Regions from separate parts of the Rhizobium sp. P44RR-XXIV genome, predicted to be linked through region 3. Evidence: riboswitches for the same ligand, from Rfam matches in the RefSeq annotation. Region 3 holds a riboswitch; each other region holds the start of a gene.

Region 1 (9,648 bases), 500 kb from region 3:
TTTGTATCCATCGAGGAAAACAGGCTGGAGAGCTGGTCATCGTTCGATTGTCCACCATGATGTACGTGATGACCCGACTGCATTGCGCTTGCCAGCTGCGAGTCGGTCAACGAACCAGTACCGTCCTTGTCGAAGCTTTCAAACAGCTTCTGAGCCTGGTCCTCGCTGACATTGGACGGCCGAGCGGCAACGAATTCCGCCTCGCTGATACTGCCATCGCCATTGGTATCCATGGCGCTGATTCTGTCAGTCAGCTTGCTGCTCTGCGTGGCGGTTGCCGAGGACTGCTGGGTGCTGGACGTCGAATCGACCGAATCACCACTGGAACTCGATGCAGAGCTGTCGCCGCTACTGCTGCTGCCGCCACCACTGTTCGCCTGAAGATTTAGGATGATGTTCATCAGCTGGGCAATCAGCTGCTCTGCCGCGGTGATCTGCGACTGGTCGTCCGACGAGGACGAAGAACTCGTGGTGGAAGAACTGCCGGACGAAGTGCCGGACAGTATCGAGGACGCAGAATCGTCTGACGATGACGTCGCCGAACGAGACGTCGGATACTGATAGTAGTTGTTTGATAAGACCGAGGTAATGCTCGTCATGGGGCCTCCGGATACGAGCGTTGAGAGGGACTCGGATGGTTTACACATACGCGACTTGAACACATGACCGTCATGCCCGACCGCACGGATGCGGAGCCATGACTTCGATTATCGATATGAGCTGATGGAACTGCCGAACGCCGGAGACCAAATCTCTGCCGCGACCCGTCATGGTGAATGCACCACTCCGAGATGACTGGATTTACGATCGTCCGTAGCGAGCTTTCGCCCTCATGGCGCTATCGGCATCTGCACATTTTCGACTTTGCACTTCCCAACGCGTGAAAATTGCACGAGGAAACTTGCGCGTGGCTTATAGGTGCTTGACGAATACATCGCGTTGCGATTTCCTTTATCGATTTTGAGGAAACATCTAAACGCTGCTATGCTGCTGAATATAGCCGGTATGGGGATCCCGGCTTTGACGCCGCATAGACGGAGCAAAAATATAAAAAGGGGCACAGCTTGAGAATCTGTTTCTGTGGAGAGCGGAATGAGGCGGACTAAGGAGGAGGCGGCAGAAACGAGGAGCGAGATTTTGCAATCGGCAAAAGCTCTGTTTCTCGACAAGGGCTATGAGAATGTCAGCCTCGAGGAGATAGCTGCATCCGCCGGAGTTACGCGCGGCGCGGTTCACTGGCATTTCAAGAACAAGCAGGGCCTCATGTTCGCGATACGCGATGAAGCCCAGCAGCCGTTTCAGGAATTGGCCGAGCGGATGTCGAAGGAATTGCCGCCCAATCCGCTCGATCTCGTTGCCGACGCGATTGCCGCGATATTCGAGGATGTTCAGCACGATCCGCGCAAGCGCAGCATGCTGAAGGTGATGATGCATCTCGATATGGCGTTCTGCGACGGAACCACAAGCCGCGCGAGCTCCTTCCGGCAGGACATGCACGACAACTTCGAGCGTATATTCACCTTGATGGATGCGAAGACGAAGTTGCCGGCACCCTGGACGCCGGATACGGCCGCCTCGTCGCTCACCGCCGTCATCGGTGGCCTCATCACGGAGTGGACCCTCGACAGGGGCAATTTCCAGCTCGTGCCCTGCGGGCAGATGTTCATCAAAATGGTCTTGAAGACTTGGTTCCCGTCAGCCCAGGCGCGCGAAATGGCGACTTCAGCGGCTTAAGATAAAAAGCGGCTCAAAATAAAAAGGATCCGGAGGGAAAGCCGGATCCTTTCTCTTTGATCGGAGGTCAACCGATCACTGAAAGAAGCCTGACGGATTGGAACATCAGGCTTCTCTTACCCGGCACGAGGCCGGGTAATTCTTGATTAGAAGCTGCGCTCGAAGCGCATGATACCAGCCCACTGATCCTGGTTCACAGAATCGAAGTTGGTGTAGGAAACTTCCGGACGGAGCGTCAGGTTCTTAACCGGGTTCCAGGTGAGGTTCGTCGTAGCGGCGAAGATCTTGGAGTCGGTGTAAGCGAGCTGCAGGTTCCACTTCAGCTTGTCGTTGATCGGAACGCTACCGCCGCCCCAGACGGCCCAGTCGCCCCAGCCGCACTTCGAAGCATCGTTAACCGGGCAAGCCGAACGATCGAGGTTGGTGCCGGCGTACTTGTTGAGCTTGCTGCCGTCGGTGTTGTAACCGCCCATCAAAAAGGCCGAGAATACGCCGAAGTCAGCGTCTACACGAACCTTGACAGCGCCTTCTTCAACGATCGAGTCGTAACCGCCAACGACCTTGACGCCCCATGCGCCAGACTTGAAGCCGAGACCGGCGACAACGTCAGGAGCGTAATGGTTGGTCTTGTCGTCCGTCCACCAGCTCGCGCCGTAGGAAGACTTGTCCGAACCGCTGGAGTTCGAGTCTTCGAGCGAGACCATAGCCGTGAAGCCGTTGCCGGCGTCGTAGTTGTAGGTCAACTGGTTGAGTTCGTACGGGCCGTCATAGATCACGTCGTCGTTGATGACGTCGCCAGCGTAGCCGACATACAGGTTGTACTGCGAGTCAAGCTTACCAACGGTGAAGCCGCCGAGGCTGATGTTAGCAAACAGCAGCTTCGTGGAGGTCGCGCCGCCATCGTTCCAGTCCCAACGGAAAACCGTGTTGGTCTTCAGCGGGCCGTATTCGGTGTCGGTTGCGGTGTCGAGGCTCAGCTCAGCACGGGTGTGCCACAGCGTGCCAACCTTGCTGTTCGGGTTGTAAGCGTCGTACCATTCGCCTTCAGAACGGACACGTCCGCCGATTTTGAGGCAGGTCTCGGTACCCGGGATGAAGAAGTAGCCAGCACCATATGCGTCGCAGATGCGAACGTATTCCAACGGCTCCGGCTCAGCAGCAACGATAGCGTCAGCTGCATGGGCACCGGAAGCTGCAGCGAGCGCAGCAGCGGAGCCGAGAAGAAGGCTCTTGATGTTCATTATAAACTCCTGGTTGTAATATGCATTTCTTGTCTGCAGCGAGTACTGAGCTGGAATACCAACTCAGAGATCGGTTCGGCCTCAACACGAGCGGGTAGCCCGGCAAAATACGCACCTAATGTTGGCTTGAGTCCCCCCGAACCTTCATAATCGACCCCACAGCAAGGCCTTGAAATGCCTCTACCGATCCGGCCGATTACCCGACCGTAAGACAACTTATGTCCTGTATTTGACTTACAAACAGCCCGTATGTTTGTCAATTATGTGAAACCGCTTCAAGCGTTAGTCTTGATCTCTGTTGCCTAAATGCAACTGCGCTCAGTAGGGCACAGGAGTTTCGTCCGCTGACGGCAGAAACGCGTCGATTCATGCCTTTAAGGAGCGAGATAGCGGCTCCGGCTGATGGCCTTGCCGTCAAAACCGGGTCTGCGCCTTCAAATTCCATGGGCCACTGACAGCCATTGGCATTGGAGCCGACGCCGGCCGACAATCTCTCTCCAGCAACATCCAGCAAACTTTCAGAAACAAAATTCAACAATTCGGTACACACAGAAATAGTGAATCTCCCTAGATTCTGGCGAATCGCACTTCCGGAAAGGAACCAACTGCGAATGACCGAGAATCGGCTGATCTTCATTGCGACTCCCTGTTTCGGCGGTCTCGTCACCAAGGATTATATGCAATCCATCTTCTCGCTCATGCAGCGAGGCGCTCAGGCAGGCATTCAGCTGACACTCGCCCTGCTCGGCAATGACGCGCTGATCACCCGCAGCCGCAATACGCTGGTGTCATCCTTCCTCAACGATACTGCGGCGACTCATCTGCTCTTCGTCGATGCGGACATCAGTTTCGAGCCCGATCAGGTCATGCGCCTGCTGGATGCCGACAAGGACGTCGTTGCCGCCATGTATCCGATCAAGGATTACGATTGGGAGACCGCCGCCCGCATCAATTCGCAGGATGGCTCGTCGCTTGCTGCAGCCGCTCTTCACTATGTCGGCACGCCCTTGGTTGGCCAGAACGCAGAGCGTGATGGTGATTTTGTTAGCGCCGTCTATGCCGGCACCGGCATGCTTCTCATCAAACGCGCGGTCCTGGAGCAGATGAGCGAATCCTATCCAGGGTTGCGCTACAATGCCATCCATGCCTATCCGAGCACGAAGGCCTCGCCGGGTACGCAATATGCGCTGTTCGAATGCATGATCGAGGAAGAAACCGGCCTATATCTCAGCGAGGATTTCGCCTTCTGCCGCCGCTGGCGCGCCTTGGGCGGCAAGATCTGGCTCGATACGGCCAGCAAGCTGAACCATACCGGCCCTCATCGCTTCGTCGGCAATACCGCACCCCGCTACTGATCCGGCGCGAGACTACAACCACTCTCGGCTTTGTGCCTGCCGTGTAGCTGAAAAGTCGCCGTGCGCACTCTTGAGTTGTGAGTGGCGAAAGAGGTCGCGAGGGCAACAATGGCTGCGGGGTTGACAGCAGCCGAAGAGAGAGCATAGCCTTTCGATATTCACCAGGGGGGTCCCGGCAAGGGGCTGAGATACTGCTGGACAATACGACTCTGTCGATTGTGGCGCAGTGACCCGTTGAACCTGATCCAGTTCATACTGGCGTAGGGACGGTGCAAGCGCTCGATGGCTTCGGATTCACGCGTGGAATCCATGCCGGCGTCTTTTCATCATTCCGGCTGATTGACTGGGTCTCCAACAACCACTTGGAGCCTCAAACCATGACCATTGCCGCAAAAAACCTCACCCCCACCGTTACCACCGGGCCGCTGCCGGCATCGCGGAAAATCTACATTCCGGGGGAGATCCACCCCGATATCCGCGTGCCGATGCGCGAGATCAGCGTCCATCCGACCGCGGGCGAGCCGCCTGTCGTTGTCTATGATTCCTCCGGCCCCTATACGATCGAAGGCGCAGATATCCTTATCGAGCAAGGCCTCGCGCAGCTGCGGCGCGACTGGGTGCTCGCCCGCGGCGATGTCGAAGCCTATGAGGGTCGCCACATCCGCCCCGAAGACAATGGCTTCGTCAGCGCCGATCGGCTGACGCCGGAATTTCCCGCCAAGCGCCAGCCATTGCGTGCCACGGGTGGTAAGGCCGTCACGCAGCTGGCCTATGCACGGGCCGGCATCATCACGCCAGAGATGGAATTCATCGCTATTCGCGAAAATCTCGGCCGCAAGGCAAAGGCCGAAGCCCTGATTCGCGACGGTGAGAGCTTCGGCGCCCATATTCCAGACCATGTGACGCCGGAATTCGTCCGCCAGGAAGTCGCTGCCGGTCGGGCGATCATCCCTGCCAACATCAACCACCCCGAGGCCGAACCGATGATCATCGGCCGGAACTTTCTGGTGAAGATCAACGCCAATATCGGCAATTCCGCCGTCACGTCGTCGATGGCGGAAGAGGTCGAGAAGATGGTCTGGGCCGCCCGCTGGGGCGCCGATACCGTCATGGACCTCTCAACCGGCCGCAACATCCACAACATCCGCGAATGGATCATCCGCAATTCGCCGCTGCCGATCGGCACCGTGCCGCTCTATCAGGCGCTGGAAAAGGTCAGCGGTATTGCCGAAGACCTCACCTGGGAGGTCTATCGCGACACGTTGATCGAACAGGCCGAACAGGGCGTCGACTACTTCACCATCCATGCCGGCGTGCGGCTGCATTACATCCCGCTAACGGTCAATCGTGTCACCGGCATCGTCTCGCGCGGCGGCTCGATCATGGCCAAGTGGTGTCTCCATCACCACCGCGAGAGCTTCCTTTACGAGCATTTCGAGGAGATCTGCGACATCTGCCGCGCCTACGACGTCTCCTTCTCGCTTGGCGACGGCCTTCGTCCCGGCTCGATCGCTGATGCCAACGACGCCGCGCAATTCGCCGAGCTGGAAACCCTCGGCGAATTGACCAAGATCGCCTGGGCCAAGGATTGCCAGGTGATGATCGAAGGCCCCGGCCATGTGCCGATGCACAAGATCAAGGAAAACATGGACAAGCAGCTGAAGGTTTGCGGCGAAGCCCCCTTCTACACGCTCGGGCCGCTGACGACCGATATCGCGCCGGGTTACGATCATATCACCTCCGGCATAGGCGCTGCGATGATCGGCTGGTTCGGCACGGCGATGCTCTGCTATGTCACGCCGAAGGAACATCTCGGCCTGCCCGATCGCAATGACGTCAAGACCGGCGTTATCACCTACAAGATCGCCGCCCATGCCGCCGATCTTGCCAAGGGACATCCGGCCGCGCAGGTGCGTGACGATGCCCTGTCGCGGGCGCGATTCGAATTCCGCTGGGAAGATCAGTTCAACCTCTCGCTCGATCCCGATACGGCCCGCAGCTTCCATGACGAGACCTTGCCGAAGGAAGCGCACAAGGTCGCGCATTTCTGCTCGATGTGCGGTCCGAAATTCTGCTCGATGCGGATTTCGCACGACATTCGCGCCGAGGCCCAGAAGGAGGGCTTGGACGCGATGGCGGCAAAATATCGCGAGGGCGGGGATCTCTATATGCCCATCGAAAACCTTGCTCATCCGGCCGAGTGAGATGCGCGTCCTGATCAAAGGGGCCGGCGTTGCCGGCCTCACTCTCGCACATGAACTGAATGTCCGCGGCGCCGAAGTCACGGTCTTCGACCCGCGTCCGGAGTTCGGCAATGCCGCCTCCTGGCTCGCCGGCGGCATGCTGGCGCCATGGTGCGAACGGGAAAGCGCCGATGCGGCGGTACTCTCGCTCGGAATCGATGCCGCCGACCGGTGGGATACGATGCTGCCGGGAGAAGTCGTGCGCAACGGAACTCTCGTTGTCGCGCCGACACGCGATCAGGTGGAGCTGAAACGATTCGCCGGCCGCACGAGCGGCTATCGCCGGGTCGAAGAAAGCGAAATCGCTGCCCTGGAGCCCGCTCTTGCGGGCCGCTTCAGGCATGGGTTGTTCTTTCCCGAGGAGGCCCATCTGGATCCGCGCCGGGCGTTGACCAGACTGAAAGGGGGACTTTTGGCGAAGGGTGTCGCCTTTGCCAGCGGTGATATCGACGAAAGCGGCTTCTCCGAGATCGCCGATTGCACAGGGGCTGCTCGTATCGGGCAAACCCATGATCTGCGCGGGGTGCGCGGTGAAATGCTCTATCTAAGCGCCGAAGAAATAACGCTCGCCCGGCCCATCCGCCTGCTGCATCCACGCTTTCCCGTCTATATCGTGCCGCGCGCAACGGCCTTTTCATGGTCGGTGCCACGATGATCGAAACCGAATTCGACGGGCCGATCACGGCGCGTTCGCTGATGGAACTGCTGAATGCGGCCTACGCGCTACACCCGGCCTTTGCCGACGCCACTGTCGTCGAAACCGGCGCCGGCATCCGCCCAGCCTTCCCCGATAATCTCCCGAAAGTGACCCGGGAAGGCAACGTCACCATCCTCAACGGTTTCTACCGCCACGGCTTCCTGCTGGCGCCGGCAATGGCGGTGGAAGCTGCCGATCTCATCCTTTCCGAGCAGACGAAACAAGGGAGCTCCCTATGCGCCTGATCATCAACGGCGAAGCCCAGACGATCGCCGTTACCACGCTCACCCAGCTTCTCGTCGCACTCGACTATGAGGGCGACTGGCTGGCCACCGCCGTCAACGGCGAGCTCGTCCACCGCGAAGATCGCGACGACCATTCGCTTGATGACAATGACAGGATCGAGATCCTGACACCGATGCAGGGAGGCTGAGCCATGCTTGATCTTTATGGAAGCCAAGTCGGATCGCGGCTACTTCTTGGTACGGCTCGCTACCCCTCACCGGCCATCCTTGCCGAAGCGGTTAGGCGGTCGGGAACGGAGATCGTCACCGTCTCGCTGCGCCGTGAAACGTCCGGCGGACGCGGTGGCGGTGCTTTCTTCGAGATGATCCGCGATCTCGGCGTTCGCGTTCTTCCCAACACGGCCGGTTGCCATGGTGTTTCGGAAGCGGTGCTGACGGCGAAGATGGCTCGCGAAGTGTTCCGAACCAACTGGATCAAGCTCGAGGTGATCGGCAATCACGACACGCTGCAGCCGGATGTCTTCGCGCTGGTGGAAGCGGCACGCATTCTCAGCGGAGACGGCTTCGAGGTCTTTCCCTATACGACGGACGATCTTGTGGTCGCCGAACGCCTGGTCGAAGCCGGTTGCAAGGTGCTGATGCCCTGGTGTGCGCCGATCGGCACAGCGGCCGGGCCACTCAATCTCTCGGCCCTTCGCTCGATGCGCGCGCATTTTCCCGAGGTGCCGCTGATCGTGGATGCCGGTATCGGCCGACCCTCGCATGCGACCACGGTCATGGAGCTGGGTTTCGATGCAGTGCTATTGAACACCGCCGTTGCCGGTGCGGCTGATCCCGCTGCGATGGCCGAAGCCTTCGCAAAGGCAATCGATGCCGGTAGGCAAGCATTCGGCGCGGGCATGCTGGAGCCGCGCGACATGGCGGTGCCATCGACACCGGTCATCGGAAAGGCGGTTTTCGCGTGAAAATCGACCCCTTCTACCTGATCGTCGATAGCGCCGCATGGATCGAAAGGCTGGTGCCGCTCGGCGTAAAACTGGTGCAGCTGCGTATCAAGGATCGCCCTCTCGCCGAGATACGCACGGACATTCAAGCTGCAAAGGCGATTTGTGCAGCACATGGGTGCCAGCTGATCGTCAATGATTATTGGCAGCTTGCGATCGAAGAAGGCTGTGACTTCATTCACCTGGGACAGGAGGATCTGGCGACGACCGATCTCGGCGCCATCCGCAAGGCCGGTTTGAAGCTGGGGCTTTCGACACATGACGAGACCGAGCTGGCGACAGCTCTTACGGCAAGTCCCGATTATATCGCGCTCGGGCCGATCTACCCCACCATCCTCAAAGCCATGGCCTGGGCGCCGCAAGGTCTTGAGCGAATCGGCCAATGGAAGGCCGAAATAGGCAACATCCCGCTTGTCGCGATCGGCGGCCTCACGATTGCGCGTATTGCCGGCGTGTTCGAAAATGGCGCCGATATTGCCGCCGTCGTGACCGATATCACCCGCAATTCCGACCCCGAATCACGCACGCAGGAATGGATCAAGGCAACGCGTCCATGGCTTTCCAGCTGATCGATACGGCTGAAAATCATCGCCAGACGGCTGGTTTTCCGGGATTCGGCTGCGATGAACGATACATTCATAAAATATTCAGGTGAACATAATCATGCTTAGAACGTTGAATAAATGACTCGCGCATTCGCTGAGCATGAAGACTGCTTTGGAGGTAGTCATGATAAAGAAAACAGTTCTAACGGTTTTGCTGGCCGCTACGGTCGTAGGTGGCGCATTGGCGCCCGTCAGCAGCGCGCAGGCGCAGTATTACGACGGCCGGCCGCCCTATCGTGGCGACTGGCGCGGCCATGACGACTGGCGTGGCCATCGTCACCATGGCAATGGTGGCGCAATCGCCGGCGGCGTCGCCGCAGGCCTCATCGGCGGCCTGATCGTCGGTGGCGCCCTTGCCAACCGCGGTCCGGTGTATGAAGCACCTCCGCCGCCGCCCAGATGCTGGTGGGAGAACCGTCAGGTTGAAAACCAGTATGACGACGGCTGGCACTACGAACGCGTCCGCGTCTGCAATTAAGCAATCAACCGAGTGTCGGCGACGAGCCGATGCTTGATTGGACAGT
Region 2 (9,648 bases), on a different contig from region 3:
CGTTCTTCTGCACCTCGGAGACGATCTGTGGATTGGCCGAGGGCGAGACGCTCGGCTGATACGACTGATCCATCACGGTCTGACAGCTGTTGAGTACCGCCGCGGCGACAAGGAGCGGTGCCAGGCGGCGCAAACGGGCTGCGACGGTCACGCTGATCCTTCGTTCTGCTCGCTCGTTCTGCTTCAGTACCTGTGTCTCGCTCATTTCGCTGCCATGCCGGCTCGGCGCCAAATCCGGTTGATCGTTACCGGGGCGATTATCATCGCGCGCCGATAAAGGTTGCTTTCACCCCATCAATCCGCATTCATCCGGACGGTCTCCACCCCTTGCTGTAGCCGATTTTGGCACCGGTTGCATAGCGAGACTCCGTTTAAATGTGGCAGCGTTGTATTTTAGCAAGCATTTCCCAGGAGTTTCAGCCGTTCGGCACGACGAAATTAAGGCAAAGCGGGCAGCAAGATGCTGCGTCGCACTCAGTGTTGTAAAAATGTGGCCAGTGCGGGAATGCCGGCCGTTTGCAGAAAGGCTTCGATCGGAGCGGAGAGTGCGATTTTGCCGCCGTCAATGAAGACGGCATGGTCAGCAAGGCGTCTGACTTCCGCCGGATCATGCGAGACAATGAGGACCGTGTTGCCCGTTTCCCGGTGAAGGGTTTTCAGCAATTCGACCATTCCGGAGCGCAGGCCGGGATCGAGCGCTGCAAAGGGCTCGTCCAGCAGCAGGATCGGCTTGTCGCGCACCAGCGCTCTTGCGAAGGCAGCGCGCTGCCGTTCTCCGCCGGACAGCGTGCCCGGCTTTCTCTTCTCGAAACCGGGGAGCCCGACACGCGCCAGCGCCTCGGAGACCCTCTGCCGGTCTTGTGCCGAGAGCCTCAGGGAAGGGCTGATGCCAAGGCCGACATTGGTGAAGAGGTCGAGATGGGCGAAGAGATTGTTGTCCTGGAAGACAAGCGACACAGGCCGCTCTGCGGGATGCTTGCCGGTGACGTCCTGCCCGGCAAGCAGGACGCGGCCGCGATCGGGCTGTTCGAAGCCGGCCAGCAGATTGAGGAAGGTCGACTTGCCCGAGCCGGAGGGACCGGCGACGGCGATGATCCTGCCTTGCGGCAACGCGCAATCGAACTGGAAATCATGCGTGCCGAGGCGCAGTTCGACGCCGGTCATGGTGATGCTGCGTTCGATCATGTTGCCGCCGTCAGTCATTGTGCCTGCTTTCGCCGTCGCGGCTGCCCTGGCCCGCCGTGCCGGCGATGGTGAGGAGAAGGCATACCACCCCGAGGATCAGGGCGTATCCATCGGCATCGTTGGTGCGGTAGCTTCCGAGCTTGCTGTAGACGAGCCAGGGCAGGGTCATCAGGCTGCTGGAGCCGAAAAGAGCGACGGCGCCGAGATCGCCGAGCGACAGGGCCATGGCGAAGGAGAGCGCGGTGAAGAGCGGCTTGCGAAGGCCCGGCCAATCGATCAGGCGAAGGCGGGAGATACCATGAAGGCCGAGGCTTGCCGCCAGCCGTTCGGTGCGGCGGCGGTGGATGACATAGGCCGGCTCCAGCACGCGAATGACGAAGGGTAGCGCCATCAGCGCGTTGATGACGATGATGAGGGCGGCGGCGAAGCGGCTGGGGTCGCCGAATGGTCTGAGCGCCAGGAACCAGCCGGTTGCCAGCACGATCGGCGGGACAAGCAGGATGAGGGAAGAGCTTGCGCTCAACGCGATCGACAAGCCGCGCAGGCCGAGGTTCTTGCTGCGCTCCGCTGATATCACTGATCGGGCGCGAATGACCGCAAAGGAAATCAGGACGGCCAGAAGACCGGCGGCGAGTGCGATGAGGAGGCTTGTTATCGCCGCCTGCAGAAAGATCGGCTGGCCGGCGAGCTTCAGAAGGTTTGCCTCCAGGCCCGTCACGACGACGGAGGCGAGAGGCAGGCCGAGAAAGAGTGCCGCAGCCAACAGCAGAGCGGCATCGACCCAGCGAGCCGTCGGCGCTTGACCATCGATGCGCCGCAGGGCGCGGCCGCTCGTCAGTCCATGATCGTCAGGCGCGCGAAATAGTGTCATCGCACCTAAAACAATGAGGGTGATGGCGATCTGCAGCAGTGACAGCATCACGGCGCGGCCGGGATCGAAATCAAAGCGCAGGGCCTGGTAGATCGCCACTTCGAGTGTCGTTGCCGCGGGGCCACCGCCGAGGATCAGCACCAGCGTGAAGCTGGTGGCGCAGAGCATGAAGATCAGGCCGGCGATGCCGGGGATGAGACCGCGCAGGACCGGCCATTCGATGAAGCGGAAGATCGATGCCGGCCGCATGCCGAGCCCACCACCCACGAGCCAGTATTCCGCCGGAACGCGCTCCAGCCCGGCCAGCATTAGCCGGCAGGCGAGCGGCATATTGAAGAAGACATGTGCCAGCAGAATGCCGGCAAGGCCGTAGATGCTGACAGGCTGCGACAGGCCGAGGGCTGACAGCGTCTGATTGAGCAATCCTTGGCGTCCCCATATGCCGAGCAGGCCGAGTGCACCGATCAGGACGGGCAGGCCCATAGGCACGGCCATCAGCCGGATCAGCCACAGCCGGCCCGGAAAGCGCGGTTGGCGCGCCAGGGCGCGGGCGACGGGGATGGCAAGGAGAATGGAGAGCAACGTCGACAAGGCCGCTTGCAGCAGGGTGAAGCGAAGCACCCGCAGCAGATAGGGATCGGTAAGCGTGGTGTCGCCGCCGGACTCGATGCCGGCGGCAAGAAGGATGACGACGGCGATCGCGACGAAAATGGCGATGCCGGCGAGGCTGAATGCCCCGCCGGAAATGGCGCGTTTTCTTTCGGATGCGGTCAGCATGGGTGAGAGATCAGTTGGTGCTGGTGGCGGTCAACCACTCGTCGATCCAGGCCTTGCGGTTCTTCTCGACGACGTCCGGGCTCATCAGGAAGGTCTTCGTCGGCACCACCAGCTTGCCGAAGGCGTCCGGCAGCGGCGTGGAGGTGGCGGCGGCCGGCATCATCCAGTTGCTGGTGGGGATGATGTCCTGGAAGCCTGTGGAGACCATGAACTTCAGGAAGTCGCGGGCGAGGTCCTTGTTCGGAGACGCTTTGACGAGGCCGGCGACTTCGATCTGGATGTAATGCCCCTCGGAGAAGGCGGCCGCCTGATAGCGTTCCGTCTTGTCCTCGATCATGTGATAGGCCGGCGAGGTCGTGTAGGACAGCACCATCGGCGCTTCGCCCTTGGTGAAGAGGTCATAGGCTTCCGACCAGCCGGGCGTGACGGTCAGGATACGGCCCTTGAGCTTGGTCCATGCGTCGGCTGATTTATCACCGTAGATCGATTTGACCCAGAGCAGCAGGCCGAGGCCCGGCGTCGAGGTGCGCGGATCTTCGATGACGATCTTCTGCGAGGGGTCGCCCTCGACGAGATCCTTCATGCTCTTTGGCGGGTTCTTGACGGTCTGGGTGTCGTAGATGACGGCGAAATGGCCGTAATCATAGGGCACGAAGACATCATCCTTGAAATCGCCGGGAACCTTGAGGGCCGATGTATCGACGCCGCTGGTGTCGAAAAGGCCAGTATCCTTGGCTTCGTCGACCAGGTTGGTGTCGAGGCCAAGAACCACATCGGCCTTGGTGCCGGCGCCTTCGAGCTTCAGGCGGGAGAGCAGCGCCACGCCATCAGTGACGCTGACGTAATTGACGGTGCAGCCGCATGTCTTTTCGAAAGCGGCCTTGACCTTGGGGCCTGGACCCCAATCGGCGGTGAAGCTTTCATAGGTGTAGATGGTCAGCGTCTTGTCGGCCGCTGCGGCGGGCTGCGTGGAAAGAAATGCTGCGCCGGCGGCAAGGGCCAGGCCGGTGAACAGTGACAATAGTGAACGGTCGAGCATCAGAGCGCCTCCTTTTGGTTTCGTCTTCAAGGGGAAAAGGGCGCTATGATTTCGTCACGCGTCTAATCCCTCCGCCGGTGTTAGCCGGATCAGGTTCCGCGGGTTGGCTGGTGAAAGCCTCTCAGCCAGATGTCCGAAAGGACATAAGGCACCCCGTTAGAGCGTCGGCAGATTTAGCCTTGTGACGAAGGGATGACAAGGGGAATGATTCCCCTGTCGATTGCAGGCTGCGCGACCTATTCGGCAGCTTCGGCGCTGACAGTGCTTTCGAATTTCTTTGTCGTGCCGGGCAGTTGCACGTTTTTCAATGTCAGCGATGTCAGAAGACCGAGCAGGCAAATGCCGGCGGCCGTCATGAACAGCGGGCTGAAGGCGCCTGCATAGGCATTGGCGACGGCCTCGCGCGTGGCTTCCGGCAAGGCCGCCATCATCTTCGGCGTCAGTTCCTCGATGTCGGAAACACCTGCGATCGAGACACCGACACTGCCGAGCTTGGCCGCTATGATGGCGCCGTAGATGGAGATGGCGATCGAGGCGCCGCCCATGCGCGACAGCGTGACGGCGCCGGTGGCGGCGCCGATGTCGCGGGCACCGGCAGCGTTCTGTACCCCGATGACGGGCACCTGCTGCGCAAGGCCGATGCCGATGCCGTGCAGCAGCATCAGGCCGCCGATGAGGGCGATGGGGGTGCCGGCATGGACGAAGGCCAGCGAAGCGAATGCAATGGTGCTGCAGGCGGCGCTAGCAACCGCGAAGGGCTTGTAGCGACCTCTTGCCGCGATCAACCGGCCGGCGGAAAGCGAGCCGCAGACGAGGCCGCCGGTCAGGAGGATGAACAGCAGGCCGGCCATCGAAGGCGACAGGCCCGTTGTCGTCTGCAGGAACAGTGCGAAATAGTTGACCATGCCGATAGCAACGGCACCGCTGGTGATCGAGATGATCAGAAGCAGACCGAATGTCGGATTGCGGAAGAGAGTCATCGGAACGATGGGCTCAGGCGCGCGGCGTTCGATGAAGACCCAGGTAATCGCGCAGATAACACCGAAGGCGATGATGCCGAGACATTGCGGCGACAGCAGCGATCCGAAGAGTTCGGTGCCGTCTGCGGCCAGCACGATGCTTGTGGTCGTCAGCGCAAGGACCAGCGCGCCGGCATAATCGATCTTTGGCCGGCGGCTCGGCTTGCGATAGGGCAGCATGGTGGCGAGACCAGCCAGCACGACGAAGCCGATCGGGACGTTGACGAGAAAGATCGAGCGCCAGCCGAACAGATCGCTCATCGTGCCGCCGAGAACGGGGCCGATGGCACCCGAAGCCATCAGTACGAGGCTTGAATAGCTCTGATAGCGGGCGCGTTTGCGCGGTTCGAACAGGTCGGCATTGACGGCGAAGATCGACACCATGATGCCGCCGCCGCCGAAGCCCTGCAACACACGGGCGGCGATCAACGTGTTCATCGACACGGCAAGGCCACAGACGGCGGAGCCCACGGTGAAGATCGCAATCGCCGTCATCATCACATATTTGCGGCCGAAGAGGTCGCCGAGCTTGCCGTAGACAGGCATGACGGCCGAAAGCGAGAGAAGATAGGCCGAGCCGATCCAGCCGAAGCGCTCGAGATGCCCGAACTCGCCGACGATGGTGGGCAGTGCCGTCGATACGATCTGGTTATCCAGCGTTGCCATGAACATGGCAGTCATCAGAAACAGGAAAAGGATAAGCCGCCGCCTGGGATCCGTCACGAGCGGCGCGAATGTTGTCTGCATGTCCATGGAACAGGGTATCCGAGCTTGTCCGAAACGCTGCGCAGCCGAACGAATGCGCGGGTCGCCCCGGTTTCATATGGGAAACATATGTGCTATTAGCATATAATTGTCAATGACAGGTGAATGCTGTTTGCATGTTTTATTTCCTTTCCGCCTCTGATATGGTGGAAAGATGACATCTGCGACGAATACACGTGAAGTTGAAGCCCCGCCGCTGACCGAAGACGAGGATCTCCTGCTGATCGGTCAGGCGATGACGCGCATGCGCCTGCTGACCGGCCGCCGCATGATCGGCAGGCTCGCCATTCAGAACGTTGCCCCAGGGCTTGAGCTTTCGCATCTTGACGTTCTCGACGTCGTGAGACGTGCCGAAGCCACGGGCGAGGTGACGGTCGGCACGATCGCCGAAGTGTTGCGCATTGATCCGTCGCGGGCGAGCCGCATCGTTGCCGACATGGTGGCGCGCGGCGTGTTGCGGCGAAAGGCATCCCAGGCCGATGCGCGGCGCATCGTCGTGGTGCTCACCGCGCTCGGGCAGCGGTTGTTGTCGGAAATCCAGGCACAAAAATACTCCATCATCGGCAGCATCTTTGCCGATTGGTCTCCTGAGGACATCGCGAGTTTCTCGCTGTTGTTCGACCGTTATGTCACGGGCTATGAAAGCGTTATCCAGACCCGGCTCACGGAAACCGCCGACTGAGCGGCCCGCATGGGCGGTTCTTGCGGCCGTCGCTCTTCCCTAAGGATATGACTTTGCGCTATGGGCTTGGCGCATGAGCCAGTCCACCACCTTCACCATCCTGCTCGGCGGCGAGCTTCGCCTGACGGACCGATTGCGCGCTGCCGTTTCCGGCAGCCGTTTCATCGCGGCCGATGGCGGCATGCGCCATGCCTTGGCGCTCGGTGTCGAACCGGAACTGTGGGTGGGTGATTTCGACTCGACGCCTGCCGATCTTCTTGCGGCTTTTCCCGGCGTGCCGAAGCAGCCCTATCCGGCCGCCAAGGCTGCAACCGATGGCGAGATTGCCGTATCTGAGGCGATCGATCGCGGCGCCGTCAGGCTGATCCTGGCAGGCGCGATGGGCGGCGAGCGCTCGGATCATGCCATCCAGCATCTGCTCTACGGCGTTCGCCTTGCCGAACAGGGCCTTGATGTGCTGCTGACCTCCGGTGATGAGGAAGCGGTTCCGCTTCTTCCCGGGCAGATGGAAATCGCGCTGCCACAAGGCTCGCTGTTTTCGGTGCTCGGCTTCAGCGACCTGACGGGCCTTTTCATCGAGAATGCCCGTTATCCCTTGCGCGACTTCCACCTGCCATTCGGCGCGTCGCGCACCATTTCCAATGTGGCGGAAGGTGCTGTGCGCTTTTCGCTCGGCAGCGGCAGGGCGATCGTTCTTGCCCGCCCTTATGATCTTACCGGAGTCTGATCTTGGCCCCTCCTATTCTGAAACTCGACGATATCTTCCTGAGCTTTGGCGGCGCGCCCCTTCTGGCCGGCGCCGGGCTGCAGGTGGAGCCGGGTGACAAGATCTGCCTGGTTGGCCGCAATGGTTCCGGCAAGTCGACGCTGCTGAAAATCGCCGCCGGCATGGTCGAAGCGCAGTCGGGCGAGGTATTCCGCCATCCGTCGTCGACCGTGCGCTATCTCGAACAGGCGCCGGATTTCGCCGGTTACAAGACCGTGGCCGCCTATGCGGAAGCCGGTCTCGGGCCGGGCGATGATCCCTATCGTGTCACGTATCTGCTCTCGCATCTCGGCCTGACCGGCGAGGAAGATCCGAACAATCTTTCGGGCGGCGAGGCCCGCCGCGCGGCTCTGGCCCGCGTTCTGGCGCCGGAGCCGGATATCCTGCTGCTCGACGAACCGACGAACCATCTGGACCTGCCGACCATCGAATGGCTGGAAGGCGAATTGCAGAAGAGCCGCAGCGCTCTCGTGCTGATCTCGCACGACCGTCGCTTCCTCGAAAAGGTTTCGACCGCCACGGTCTGGCTTGACCGCGGCACCTCGCGCCGGCTGGACCGGGGCTTTGCCCATTTCGAGGCATGGCGCGACCAGGTGCTGGAAGCCGAGGAGCTGGAACAGCACAAGCTCGGCAAGCAGATCGAGCGAGAAGAACATTGGTTGCGCTACGGCGTGACAGCGCGGCGCAAGCGCAACATGCGCCGCCTTGGCGAATTGCAGGACATGCGCTCGCGCCATCGCGGCCATAGAGGCGCTCTCGGCACCGTGCAGGCGGCTGCGTCCGATGCACAGGAAAGCGGCAAGCTGGTGATCGAGGCAGACAAGATCACCAAGACCTATGGCGACAGGGTGATCGTCTCGCCGTTTTCGATCCGCGTCCATCGCGGCGATTGCATCGGCCTCGTCGGCCCGAACGGTGCCGGCAAGACGACGCTTCTGAAGATGCTGACCGGGCAGCTGGAACCCGATAGCGGCACGGTGAAGCTCGGCACCAATCTGGAGATCGCAACGCTCGATCAGAAGCGCGAGGAGCTTGATCCGGAGGATACGCTTGCCAATTACCTCACCGACGGTCGCGGCGAAAACCTGCTGGTTAATGGCGAGCAGCGGCATGTGACGGGCTACATGAAGGAATTCCTGTTCCAGCCGGAACAGGCCCGCACGCCGATCAGGAACCTCTCCGGCGGCGAGCGCGCCCGGTTGATGCTGGCGCGCATCCTGTCGCGGCCGACGAACCTGCTCATTCTCGACGAACCGACGAACGATCTTGACATCGAGACGCTCGACCTTTTGCAGGAAATCGTTGCCGGCTTTTCCGGCACTGTCATTCTCGTCAGCCACGACCGTGACTTTCTCGACCGCACAGTGACCTCGACGATCGCGCCTGCCAATCCGGAAGAGCCTGATGGCCGCTGGATCGAATATGCAGGCGGCTATTCCGACATGCTGACCCAGCGCAAGGGCGCGATGGAAGAACGCAAACGCGCGGAAAAGGCTGCGGAAAAGCCGAAGGCCGCCGAGGCCGGGGCATCCGCCGCCGATGCTTCGAAGGGCAAGGCTAAGCTTTCCTACAAGCAGAAATTTGCGCTGGAGAACCTGCCGAAAGACATGGCCAAGGCGGAGGCAGAGATCGCCGCCCGCGAGAAGAAAATGGCCGATCCCAACCTCTTCACCAAGGATCCTGCGACGTTCAATCGTCTTGCGGCCGAGATGGAAAAGCTGCGCGAAGGCCTGACCAGGATGGAAGAGGAATGGCTGGAGCTTGAAATGCTGCGTGAGGAACTCGAGAGCTGAGGCTCGGATCTGCTCATCCTATGCGCGTTCATCTATATGAGAAAAAACAAAAGGTTGCGCTGTGTCGCTACCGCCTCATTCCCTGTTGTCGAATCCAATAAACCGTTTATACATTAACCCATGTTGCCGGACCATGAGCCGGTTGATACCCCCGGGCCACCGCGGCCCGTGGCGCATGTTGGGGAAGTCCGAAGAGACCTGATTGGATTTCGCCTGATGGCGACGGGTCCTTCGCAGAAAGTAGCAAGCAAATTTCGTGATCGCTTAACGCGGCGGCGCTCCTTGCTGTCCGCGGTTTTCCGAGGGGGCCTTCATGCCGGTGCTGCCGCGTTCCATTTTGTTCAGCTGTGTTATTGCCGTTTTTTCCGGTGCTCAGGCTTTGGCGCAAAGCGCGCCGCCGGCTGCGCCCGTGACGGTCGCCAAGCCCGTCGTTCGCGACGTCATCGATAGCGACGAATTCATCGGGCGCTTCCAGGCGGTCGATGAGGTCTCGGTACGGTCGCGGGTCGGCGGCTATCTGCAGGAGGTGCACTTCAAGGACGGCACCATGGTCAAGCAGGGCGACCTGCTTTTTGTCATCGACCAGCGGCCGTTCATCACCACGCTGAACGAGTCGACGGCTTCGCTCGAAGTGGCGAAATCGTCGCTGACGCTCGCCGACGCGCAATTCAAGCGGACGGAATCCCTGTCTACGACGGGCAGTCAGTCGGCCTCGACGCTGGATGACCGCCGCCGCGACCTCCTGTCCGCG
Region 3 (9,648 bases):
TGCCGATGGCGCGGCAATCCTTGAAACGCTCCAGCATGGCGCCGCTCGGAATGCCGAGAAACAACACGGTCGGCACGCCGTTCGAAGCCAGTGCCTCCATCACATCGGTGGAGCCCGTGAAATCATCGCCATAATAGCTGAGAAGAAGATTGGACATTGCGCTCAGGCGTCCTTGCCGTCACTGAATTTTGCGATCGAAGCGGCAAGCTCAGGATGATCCCTCGCGTAGTCCTCAAGCGGAATGTCAGAAACGGCGGCCTGCCACGCCTGCTGGATCGCACGAACGCCGGCTGCCGGTCCGAAGGGATGGCTGACGATGCCTCCGCCGCAGAGATAGAGGAGATCCGTGGTCCGCCCGGTGCGCTGGTAGGTTTCCGGCGCCTGGCCTCCCCACTGGCCTGAGCCGGCCACGGGCAGGGGGCAATCGGATTGATCGAAAAGCGGCGTGCTGATGGCCTTGAAGGACTCGACGAAGCTGTCGTCGGGCTCCCAGTATTTGACCCGAATGCCATTGATCTGGAATTGGTCGACGCCGAGCAGGCGCCAGAACTGCTGGTAGACTTTGAAATCCATGCCGGCGCCCGGATGGCGGGTGAGCACGTCCCAGCCGTTGCGATGGGCGTGCAATACCAGCGCGGAGCGTTTGCGCAGAAAACTCATGCCGCCGAAGCCGACTGAGTTGATGTTGACGACGGCGCAATTGCCGCCGGCCTTCAGCACCAGATCATGGTTGCGCATCATCTCGTCGGGGTCAGCATGCGAAATACCGAAAGCGTACATCACCTTCTTGCCGGTCTTCTGCTCGTGATCGCGGATCAGCGGCATGATCGCCTCGACACGTTCCTTCAGCGGCGAATAGGCCGGGCTCATGAGCTTCTCGTCGTCCTTGATGAAGTCGACGCCCGAGCCGATCAACTCGCTGACGAGCGCTGCCGTCTCCTGTGGCCGCAATCCCAGCGCCGGCTTGACGATCGTGCCGATGATCGGGCGGCCGCTGACGCCGGTGAGCCGCATGCTGCCGGCAACACCGAATTGCGGACCGGGATGGGCATCGCGAAAGACTTCCGGCAGCTTCATATCGACGACGCGGATGCCGGTCATGCCCTTGATCGAATAGACACCGCCGATGGCAATCGTCATCAGCGCCGCAAGATCCGTGCCGATGGCATCGAGCGGAAAGGCGATATCGACATCAGCCCGACGGATGGGGCCGTGACCTTCCGCGACCTCGGGCCATGTCGGCCGCGCAGCGTCAGCAAGTGGACGGATCGCGATCACTCGTGCGGCAACGCGCGCCTTGAGTTCTTCCGTTTCGCCGGGAACTGCAACGAAGGTGCCGGTGGATTGATCGCTGGCAATCTTGCTAGCCATCGCCTCGATGCTGCCCGGTGTTTCGATGCGATAGGTGATGGTAATGGTCATAAGTGGCTGATAGCTCCTTGCGCCGACGATTTTCGCGTGGCGTAAACTGGTAATCTGGTATAATGAGTATCCCAACTTCTGCAACGATTTTTTTGTTCGATAGCCGGCAAGCTGTTCCGTATGGGCTTCCGCCGCACCAAGCAAAAATGCATAAGGGAGGCAGAGCTTTGAGCAAGCGGGGTTCCATGGGTCAGCCAGCCGAACAAATTGTACGCCGGAAGCTTTCCGATGAAGTCTTCGACCGGTTGGAGCGGTTGATCACATCGGGAGAACTTAAGCCGGGTGATGAAATGCCATCGGAACGTGTCCTTATGGAGCGTTTCGGCGTTGGCCGGCCGGCGATACGCGAGGCCATGCAGTCACTTGCCAATATGGGGCTGGTGAATATCTCCCACGGTGAGCGGGCAAAGGTGCTGCAGCTCACGGCACAGTCGATTTTCCGCCAGGTGGATCTGACGGCCAAGATCATGCTGTCGCAGTCGTCTGACTCTCTGGAGCATCTGAAGAGCGCGCGTATCTTCTTTGAACGTGGCATGGCGCGCGAGGCAGCAGCGCGCGCAAGCGAAAAAGATGTCGCTGACCTCAAGGAAATCATCGAACGTCAGCGTGCCTTCCTCGGCCACGCCGAGGAATTCATCGCAGCCGACATGCAGTTTCACACACGCATCGCCCAGATATCAGGCAATCCGATCTTTGTTGCCGTCAGCGAAGCCATGCTGGCCTGGCTGAAAGCCTACCATACGGACATGCTGATCTGGACCGGCAAGGAGAAGTTCACGCTGGTCGAGCACGAGGAGATCCTCGGGCGGCTCGCTGAGAACGACGCCGATGGCGCCGAGGCAGCGGTGCTGAAGCACCTGGAAAGATCGCGCGCGCTCTATACCAAATAGACATAGTCGGCTTGACGCGGCCGCCGTGCTACTTTCGGCAAGGCGCGTATATCTGTCGCAATTCCTCCTCAATCCTCGTGGAATCTCGGGAAATAAATAAGAGGTGTGTGATGATCAACTTCATCCAGCGGAATATGGCGCTCGTCCTGGCTCCGGTCATGACGGCGCTCGCCATAGCCATCTATAATTTGATGTGCCTTCTGATCAGGCATCATCACACGATGCTGCATGATCTTCATCGTGCAATCGGCGCCATCGTCCTCTTCATCGGATTTTATGGCATCATCCGTTACATGCAGTCGCTGCCCGAGGACGACAGCTAGGATTCCATCGATCTTTGGAAAATCGAGCGGCGCTCCTTAACGAGCGGCGTAAGCATTATCGACATGATCTCGACGGGACGGAGAAACGGAGATGCCTGACCTTGCGCTCGGCGCCCTGACCCGAAACGGAACTGTTCTGCTCGCAAGGCGAGGTCCCAGGCGCAAGGTGCATCAAAATTGCTGGAGCCTTCCGGGTGGCCACATTGAGGATGGCGAAGGCGCTGAAACCGCCATGTGCCGAGAACTGATTGAAGAAATAGACGTGACGCCAGAGCACTGGCAGCTTCTCGGGAGATTTGTTTCAAAGGGCCTATCCGAGACATCCGCCACTTTCCATGTTTATCATGTGGATAGATGGCACGGAGCCCCAAGTCTCATCGGTGATGAACATATAGAGCTCAGATGGTTTTCTGCTGCCGCGATAGCGTGCGAAACCGGGTTGGCGCCGACTGAGCTTGGCGAAATGCTTCGCAATCTGCTCGCGAGTCAGACAGCAGCGGCTGGTTAGGCTCCGTAGCAATTATAGCGTCAGGCCGGCTCAAAGACCCCTGAGTCTCGGATTCCATCGGCCGTTCGAAAATAAAGCCGGTAATTTCAGATAGAGTTCAGCCTTCCCACCTATCCTCCGCCTCGATTCTTGGTGCGGGATCGGTAACGCATTCGACATGTGCGGCCGCTAACGTGCCAAAAATTGTTTCGCAGCAAGGTTCATCGCGCCATTCCGGCGCTAAGCCCCCACTTAAGAACTGAGGATATCGAAACGTGGCTGATGTTTGTACACAGGGCGTAGACACGGGCTTTGTCGCCCTGGGCTATGCCAAAATTGCTTTTCTGGGTGTCGTGCAGGGATTGACGGAGCTCCTGCCGATTTCGTCCACCGCCCATATGCGCCTGGTGCCGGCCCTGCTCGGCTGGCAGGATCCTGGTTCGGCGTTTTCGGCGACTATGCAGCTCGCCGCGCTGGCGGCGATTGTCTCTTATTTCTGGAGCGACGTCCGCTTTGTCACCTTCGGGTCGCTCGACGCCGTAAGAAGCAGGAATTGGCGTTCACCCGCAATAAGGCTTGCGGTTGCCATTATCATCGCCACGATCCCGATCGTGATCGCAGGCCTGCTGCTGTCGTCTTCGCTGAATGCCTGCGGCACGTCGTTTCGCAGCCTGTGGGTTATCGGCATTGCCTGCCTTGTGATGGGCATTCTTCTGGCTGTTGCCGAACTCTACAGCCGCCACAGGAAGAACATCGAAGAGATGACCCTGGTCGATGCCCTGTTTGTCGGCATCACCCAGGTCGGCGCGCTTATACCGGGCGTATCGCGCTCGGGCTCGACTTTGACCGGCGCGCTTTTCCTTGGCCTGCAACGTGATGAGGCTGCGCGGTTTTCGTTCCTGCTCGGGCTTCCGGCTATCGCGCTTGCCGGCTTGAAGGAGCTGTTCGAGCTCTACAAGGCCCATATTCCGATGGAGGCATGGTCTGTCCTGCTCGTCGGCCTCATTGTCGGCAGCATATCGTCCTTCGTGACCATCTGGGGCCTGATGCGCTTCCTGGAGCGCTTCTCCACCTGGCCTTTCGTGATCTACCGCGTCGTACTGGGTGTCGTCATCCTCTTCGGCGTGCTGACCATGGGCTGGGCCTGATCGTCCATCCAGAGATGGAGGCGGCGACCATGGGTCGTCGCCTCCTATTGCGATCAGCCGAACACCAATCCGCCATCGACGATCAGATTCTGTCCGGTCACGGCGCGTGCCCAAGGGCTTGCGAAGAAGAGAATTGCGTCGGCAGCTTCTTCCGGCGTGGTGACACGACGCAGTGGCGTATTGGCTGCGATGATGTCGAAGACGGCCTCAGGTGTGGCGCTGCTGGCATCTGTGGTCCGGAGCAGGCCGCCGGAAACCATGTTGACGGTAATTCCAAGCGGCCCGAGTTCCGCGGCAGCCGTACGGGTCAATGACAGGAGCGCTGCCTTGGCCGCCGTATAGTCGTGATAGGGTACGACCGGATTCTGGAAAAGGTTGGTGCCGATCGTGACGATGCGGCCAAATCCCGCTGCTGCCATGCCCGGCCGCGCCGCCTGAATGAGGTTGAGCGCGCCCTGCAGGGCCGTCTCAAGCTGCTTTGCCATCTCAGCCCAGCTCAAGGCGTCCAGCTTCGAACGCGCGTCGCCGTTGAAGCTGAAATCAGCCAGTGCATTGTGAACGACTGTCGTCGGTGCTCCGAGATGGGCTGTTACGTCGGCAACAAGCCGCTCCGTTTCGGTAAGGCTGCGCATATCGGCCTGGAATGCACTCGCGCGATCGCCAAGCTCTGCCACCAGTGCTTCCGCTTGCTCGCGGCTTGCACGGTAGTTGATCGCGACTTTCGCGCCTTCGCGGGCAAAGGCCGCAGCGATGGCGGCGCCGAGACCGCGCCCGGCGCCGGAGACGATGACGACTTGGTCCTTGATTGGCAGGCTCATTTTTCAACTCCTTCATTGTTTGCCCATAGCGCGTGGAAATGCTGCACGGGCCCGTGGCCGCTGCCGACTGAAAGCTGGTCGGCGGCGGCCACTGCGTTTGCGAGATAGTCTTTGGCAGAAGCGACGGTTTGCGGCAGCGGCAAGCCCTTGGCGATTTCGGCTGCAATGGCGCTGGAAAGCGTGCAGCCAGTTCCATGGGTGTTTTTTGTCGGCAACCGATCGGCCTCGAACCAGGTGAGGGCGCCGGCGCTTGTCAGCACGTCGGGGCTCTCACGACCTTCAAGGTGGCCGCCTTTCACCAGAACGGCGGCGGGCCGAGCTTGGCCAGGGCAAGCGCCTGACGCGCCATGTCTTCGCGGCTCTTTGCCTCGGCTTCATGCAGCAAGGCCGCCGCTTCCGGCAGGTTCGGCGTCACCACCGTTGCCAGCGGCAACAGACGTCGGGTGAGCACATCGACGGCGTCCGCAGCAAGAAGGGCCGCACCGCCCTTGGCGATCATCACCGGGTCGAGGACGATGGGAACGTCGCGATGCCGCGCCAGACTATCGGCGACAGCTTCGGCGATCGCCGCATTGGCGATCATGCCGATCTTAACGGCATCGACGCGTATGTCGGCGAAGATCGCGGCGATCTGATCAGCAACGAATTGCGGCGGTACGGGATGGACGCCGGTAACGCCCTGCGTGTTCTGGGCCGTCAATGCTGTGAGAACGGCCATGCCGTAGACGCCGCGCGCCGAGAAGGCCTTCAGATCGGCCTGAATACCCGCTCCGCCGGAGGGGTCGGAGCCGGCGATGGACAGAACGTTGCGGATCATTTGCGCGCCTCCTTGATAGCTTCGGCGATTAGGGCTGTCGCGGCCTCTGGGTCGGATTTGCCGCAGATCGCCGAGACGACGGCCAGTCCGTCTGCACCGGCCGCGAGGGCATCGGCAGCGTGCTCAGCTTTCAGCCCGCCGATGGCGACCGTCGGAACCGGGCAAAGCTGGATGATGCGGGCAAGGCCGTCAAAGCCGATCGGGTGCTTGTGGTCGGGTTTGGTCGGTGTCGCAAAGACTGGGCCGACACCGACATAGTCGACGACATCAGCATCGATGGCCGAGGCGAGAGCTTCCGTCTCCACCGAGAGGCCGAGAATCATCTCCGGCCCGACCCGGCGGCGGGCCTCGCTGGCATCCAGATCTTCCTGGCCGATATGCAGGCCATCGGCACCAATGGCGATGGCGGCCTCGACATCATCATTGATGATAAGAAGAGCATTGCTGCCGGCCAGCGCTTGCTTGAGGGCAAGGCCGGTCTCGATCATGACTGCGGTCGAAGCATGCTTGTCGCGCAATTGCACGATGGTAGCGCCGCCAGCGACTGCGGCACGCGCAGTTTCGACCATGCCGATATCGGCGCAGAGTACGGGGTCGAGAACCAGATAGAGTGAGAGATCGAAGTTCTTCATGCCGTCAAAATCCTGGCTTTGGCAGAAAGCGTTTCCACATCGAGGGCGGTCAGCGCATCGAGGAAGCGCCAGGAAAAGGAGCCGGGGCCATCGGCCGCCGCTCCTGCCTGCTCTCCGGCAACCGCAAAGACGGCAAGCGCCGCCACCGTTGCGTCGAAAGGATTGTCGGGCGTGGCCGCCGCGAAAGCCCCGACAAGGCAGGTCAGCGAGCAGCCGAGTGCGGTGACCTGCGGCATGAGTGGCGATCCGCCTTCTACGCGCCGCGCCTTCTGTCCGTCAGTGACGAAATCGGTGACGCCGGTTACGGCAACCACGCAGCCGTGCGTTTGAGCGAGTTGTCTTGCCGCATCCTCGGCCAGTTCAACGGGATCGCGGCTATCGACGCCTTGGCCGCGGCTGGCGCCACCGGCAAGCGCGATGATTTCCGAGGCATTGCCACGGATGATCGTCGGCTGCAGCTCCAGTAATTGCGCAACCGCCTTGCGCCGGAACGAGGTTGCGTAGTGCGCAACCGGATCGAGGACCCATGCTTGCCGACCTTTCCCGCCGATTGCGCGGCTGAAAGCATGCCGGCGAGCCATCCCGCCGACAAGGTACCGATGTTGATGGTCAGCGCACCGGAAATTGCGGCAAATTCGGCCGCCTCTTCCTCTGCGTGAACCATGGCAGGCGACGCGCCGGCCGCGAGCATCACATTGGCGGCGATGTTCATTGCCACGAAATTGGTGATGCATTGCACCAGCGGCGGGTTCGCCCGCATGGCGCCGAGCAGAGTGGCGGGATTGGTATGGTCTTGCATATCGCCCTTTCAGGCGGGCGAGACGCGAGGGGCGGCATAGGAAACTGCAAAGCCCCGAGCGACTCCCTCCGCCAGCATGATCTGGTTCAGGTTCAAAGGGTGCTTCTCAGCCCGCTGAACAGCGGACGCCCCTGTCTCTCAATCCGCTTGTTTTCGCAGACAAAGGCGGCCCTGTCATCAGCAAATCGCAAACCAGGGCAGGCGGCGCCTCGATCGCACACCCAAACCCTCCGGCAATCCATGCATCAGTTGCATGGGTGCAGTGCCACCTTGGCGCTGCAAAAGGGCAGGGGTTTGCACTATATTTTTGTCATCGAAGCGAACGAAGCGCCAAGCACGGCAGCTCAGCTTCGAATACCCAAGGAAAGGGGATCATCATGAACGTAGCACGCTCTTTCAATAACTGGCGTAAGTACCGTCAGACGGTTGCCGAACTGGGTCGCATGTCCACTCGCGAACTGCATGACCTCGGTATCGATCGCGGCGAAATCCGCAATGTCGCCCGCGCAGCCATTGCCGGCTAATAGTCCGACGACTGAATTTAGAGCCGTATTTCCTGGCGCCTGCTTCCTCCCGAGCAGGCGCTTTTGTTTTGTCCGCAAGGCAGCCGCGCGCTGGGCCGTCTGCCGAAAAAATGCACGACCCCAGCCTTAAGCTTTTCGCATAGCGCATAACTGCCCTGCAAAGAAATGCCTATGAACTGAGCAAAAGACTGGTATCTTCTACTCATCGAAGCGATGCACCTCCTCCCGCATCCCTTCGCTCTGCAGACGCCCTACTCCTCCTCCCAAGGGTCGTCTGCGCGAACAGCGCCACTCCTCCTCCCGCGCGCTGTTCATTATTGCCGAAAGCCTGCCGCACCTCCTCCCGCGGCAGGCTTTTTTCGTTTTATCCGGCACCATCCCAAAAGCGGCTCGCGCTCCTCTCGCAAAAATGAATTGCCGCTACTATGTGCGACTGACGTAGCGCGCTACATCGATGATCACGCCCAATCTGATTCACTGAAAATGAGAGGATGCCCATGACCGGTTCTGCCGAATACACGCCCCCTAAAGTCTGGACCTGGAACAAGGCGAATGGCGGCCAGTTCGCCAATATCAACCGGCCGATCGCCGGGCCTACCCATGAAAAGGAACTGCCTGTGGGACGCCATCCCCTGCAGCTTTATTCGCTGGGCACGCCAAATGGTGTGAAGGTCACCATCATGCTTGAAGAACTGCTGGCGCTTGGCCATAGCGGCGCGGAGTATGACGCCTGGCTGATCAAGATCGGCGATGGCGACCAGTTCGGCAGCGGCTTTGTCGACGTCAATCCCAACTCCAAGATCCCGGCCTTGCTGGATCGCAGCGGCCCCAAGCCGATCCGCGTGTTCGAATCGGGATCGATCCTGACCTATCTCGCCGAAAAGTTCGGCGCTTTCCTGCCGACCGAGCAGCCGGCCCGCGCCGAATGCCTGTCCTGGCTGTTCTGGCAGATGGGCAGCGCGCCCTATCTCGGCGGTGGCTTCGGCCATTTCTTCGCCTATGCACCGACGAAGATAGAATATGCGATCGATCGTTTTGCCATGGAAGTGAAGCGCGAACTCGACGTGCTCGACCGTCGTCTGGCTGAGAGCGAATATATAGCTGGCAGCGAATACACGATCGCCGATATCGCAATCTGGCCCTGGTACGGCGGTCTCGCCAAGGGCTGGCAATATGGCGCGGCCGAATTCCTGCAGGTGCAGGACTATAAGAACGTCCAGCGCTGGGCCGAGCAGATCTACGCACGACCGACCGTCAAGCGCGGTCGCATGGTCAACCGTATGTCGGGCGACCCGTCTGAGCAATTGCGTGAGCGTCACGATGCCAGCGATTTCGATACGAAGACGCAGGACAAGATCGTGCCCGCCGGCTGACATTCGGATTTCGCTCCCGATCCTGATGAACTCGCGGCCCAAAGCCGCGAGTTTTTTGTTGCATCTGTCGTTGAACGGCAAGGCCTGCGGTCGCCAAGTCAGCCTCGCTCCATCTTGATTGGCCTAATGTGCGGTTGCTGGCAGCTTTCTGCTGGCCGAATAGAACGCGGAACATTCATGCAAGGCGTTCCGAACCACGATGCCAGAGGAATACTTCTCCATGCCGCAGATCGTTGACCACCGTGCCCGGGACAGGAATGTGGCTGCAGGCGCGCCGGTGCAACTGTTGGAGACGGAGGCGGCGACTCTTCTGAGATGCCTGATCTCGGGTGGCGACGAGAGACTGGATTGCGACGAAACCACAGGCCTCAACATGTATGGCCATGGTCCGTCACCCCGCCCGCGCGATCTGGCC

Evidence for each region. Region 3 has a riboswitch for thiamine pyrophosphate ahead of thiM (hydroxyethylthiazole kinase). Riboswitches for the same ligand answer to the same signal wherever they lie in the genome.
Region 1: another riboswitch for thiamine pyrophosphate. It lies ahead of thiC (phosphomethylpyrimidine synthase ThiC); the one in region 3 lies ahead of thiM (hydroxyethylthiazole kinase).
Region 2: another riboswitch for thiamine pyrophosphate. It lies ahead of thiB (thiamine ABC transporter substrate binding subunit); the one in region 3 lies ahead of thiM (hydroxyethylthiazole kinase).

The regions. Positions count from the first base shown of each region.
Region 1 covers NZ_MPVZ02000029.1:137,568-147,215, reverse strand. The annotation lists gene BSK43_RS35840 (EF-hand domain-containing protein) at 1-233, opposite strand, end outside; gene BSK43_RS35835 (hypothetical protein) at 232-381, shown strand; gene BSK43_RS35830 (hypothetical protein) at 391-561, shown strand; gene BSK43_RS26770 (TetR family transcriptional regulator) at 1,093-1,734, shown strand; gene BSK43_RS26765 (porin) at 1,881-2,975, opposite strand; gene BSK43_RS26760 (hypothetical protein) at 3,232-3,612, opposite strand; gene BSK43_RS26755 (hypothetical protein) at 3,587-4,330, shown strand; TPP riboswitch at 4,484-4,615, shown strand; gene thiC (phosphomethylpyrimidine synthase ThiC) at 4,708-6,534, shown strand; partial or broken gene thiO (glycine oxidase ThiO) at 6,536-7,515, shown strand; gene thiS (sulfur carrier protein ThiS) at 7,506-7,703, shown strand; gene BSK43_RS26735 (thiazole synthase) at 7,707-8,480, shown strand; gene BSK43_RS26730 (thiamine phosphate synthase) at 8,477-9,088, shown strand; gene BSK43_RS26725 (hypothetical protein) at 9,249-9,602, shown strand.
Region 2 covers NZ_MPVZ02000023.1:7,308-16,955, reverse strand. The annotation lists gene BSK43_RS02895 (M48 family metalloprotease) at 1-73, opposite strand, end outside; gene BSK43_RS02890 (ATP-binding cassette domain-containing protein) at 475-1,203, opposite strand; gene thiP (thiamine/thiamine pyrophosphate ABC transporter permease ThiP) at 1,196-2,833, opposite strand; gene thiB (thiamine ABC transporter substrate binding subunit) at 2,844-3,872, opposite strand; TPP riboswitch at 3,922-4,038, opposite strand; gene BSK43_RS02875 (MDR family MFS transporter) at 4,109-5,644, opposite strand; gene BSK43_RS02870 (MarR family winged helix-turn-helix transcriptional regulator) at 5,811-6,338, shown strand; gene BSK43_RS02865 (thiamine diphosphokinase) at 6,412-7,065, shown strand; gene BSK43_RS02860 (ABC-F family ATP-binding cassette domain-containing protein) at 7,068-8,897, shown strand; gene BSK43_RS02855 (efflux RND transporter periplasmic adaptor subunit) at 9,211-9,648, shown strand, end outside.
Region 3 covers NZ_MPVZ02000029.1:634,759-644,406, forward strand. The annotation lists gene BSK43_RS28990 (four-carbon acid sugar kinase family protein) at 1-157, opposite strand, end outside; gene oiaX (3-oxo-isoapionate-4-phosphate decarboxylase OiaX) at 163-1,422, opposite strand; gene BSK43_RS29000 (transcriptional regulator NanR) at 1,608-2,312, shown strand; gene BSK43_RS29005 (hypothetical protein) at 2,423-2,635, shown strand; gene BSK43_RS29010 (NUDIX domain-containing protein) at 2,727-3,143, shown strand; gene BSK43_RS29015 (undecaprenyl-diphosphate phosphatase) at 3,398-4,270, shown strand; gene BSK43_RS29020 (3-oxoacyl-ACP reductase) at 4,324-5,088, opposite strand; partial or broken gene thiD (bifunctional hydroxymethylpyrimidine kinase/phosphomethylpyrimidine kinase) at 5,190-5,905, opposite strand; gene thiE (thiamine phosphate synthase) at 5,902-6,537, opposite strand; partial or broken gene thiM (hydroxyethylthiazole kinase) at 6,534-7,336, opposite strand; TPP riboswitch at 7,383-7,479, opposite strand; gene BSK43_RS29040 (DUF1127 domain-containing protein) at 7,714-7,860, shown strand; gene yghU (glutathione-dependent disulfide-bond oxidoreductase) at 8,358-9,233, shown strand; gene BSK43_RS29050 (hypothetical protein) at 9,454-9,648, shown strand, end outside.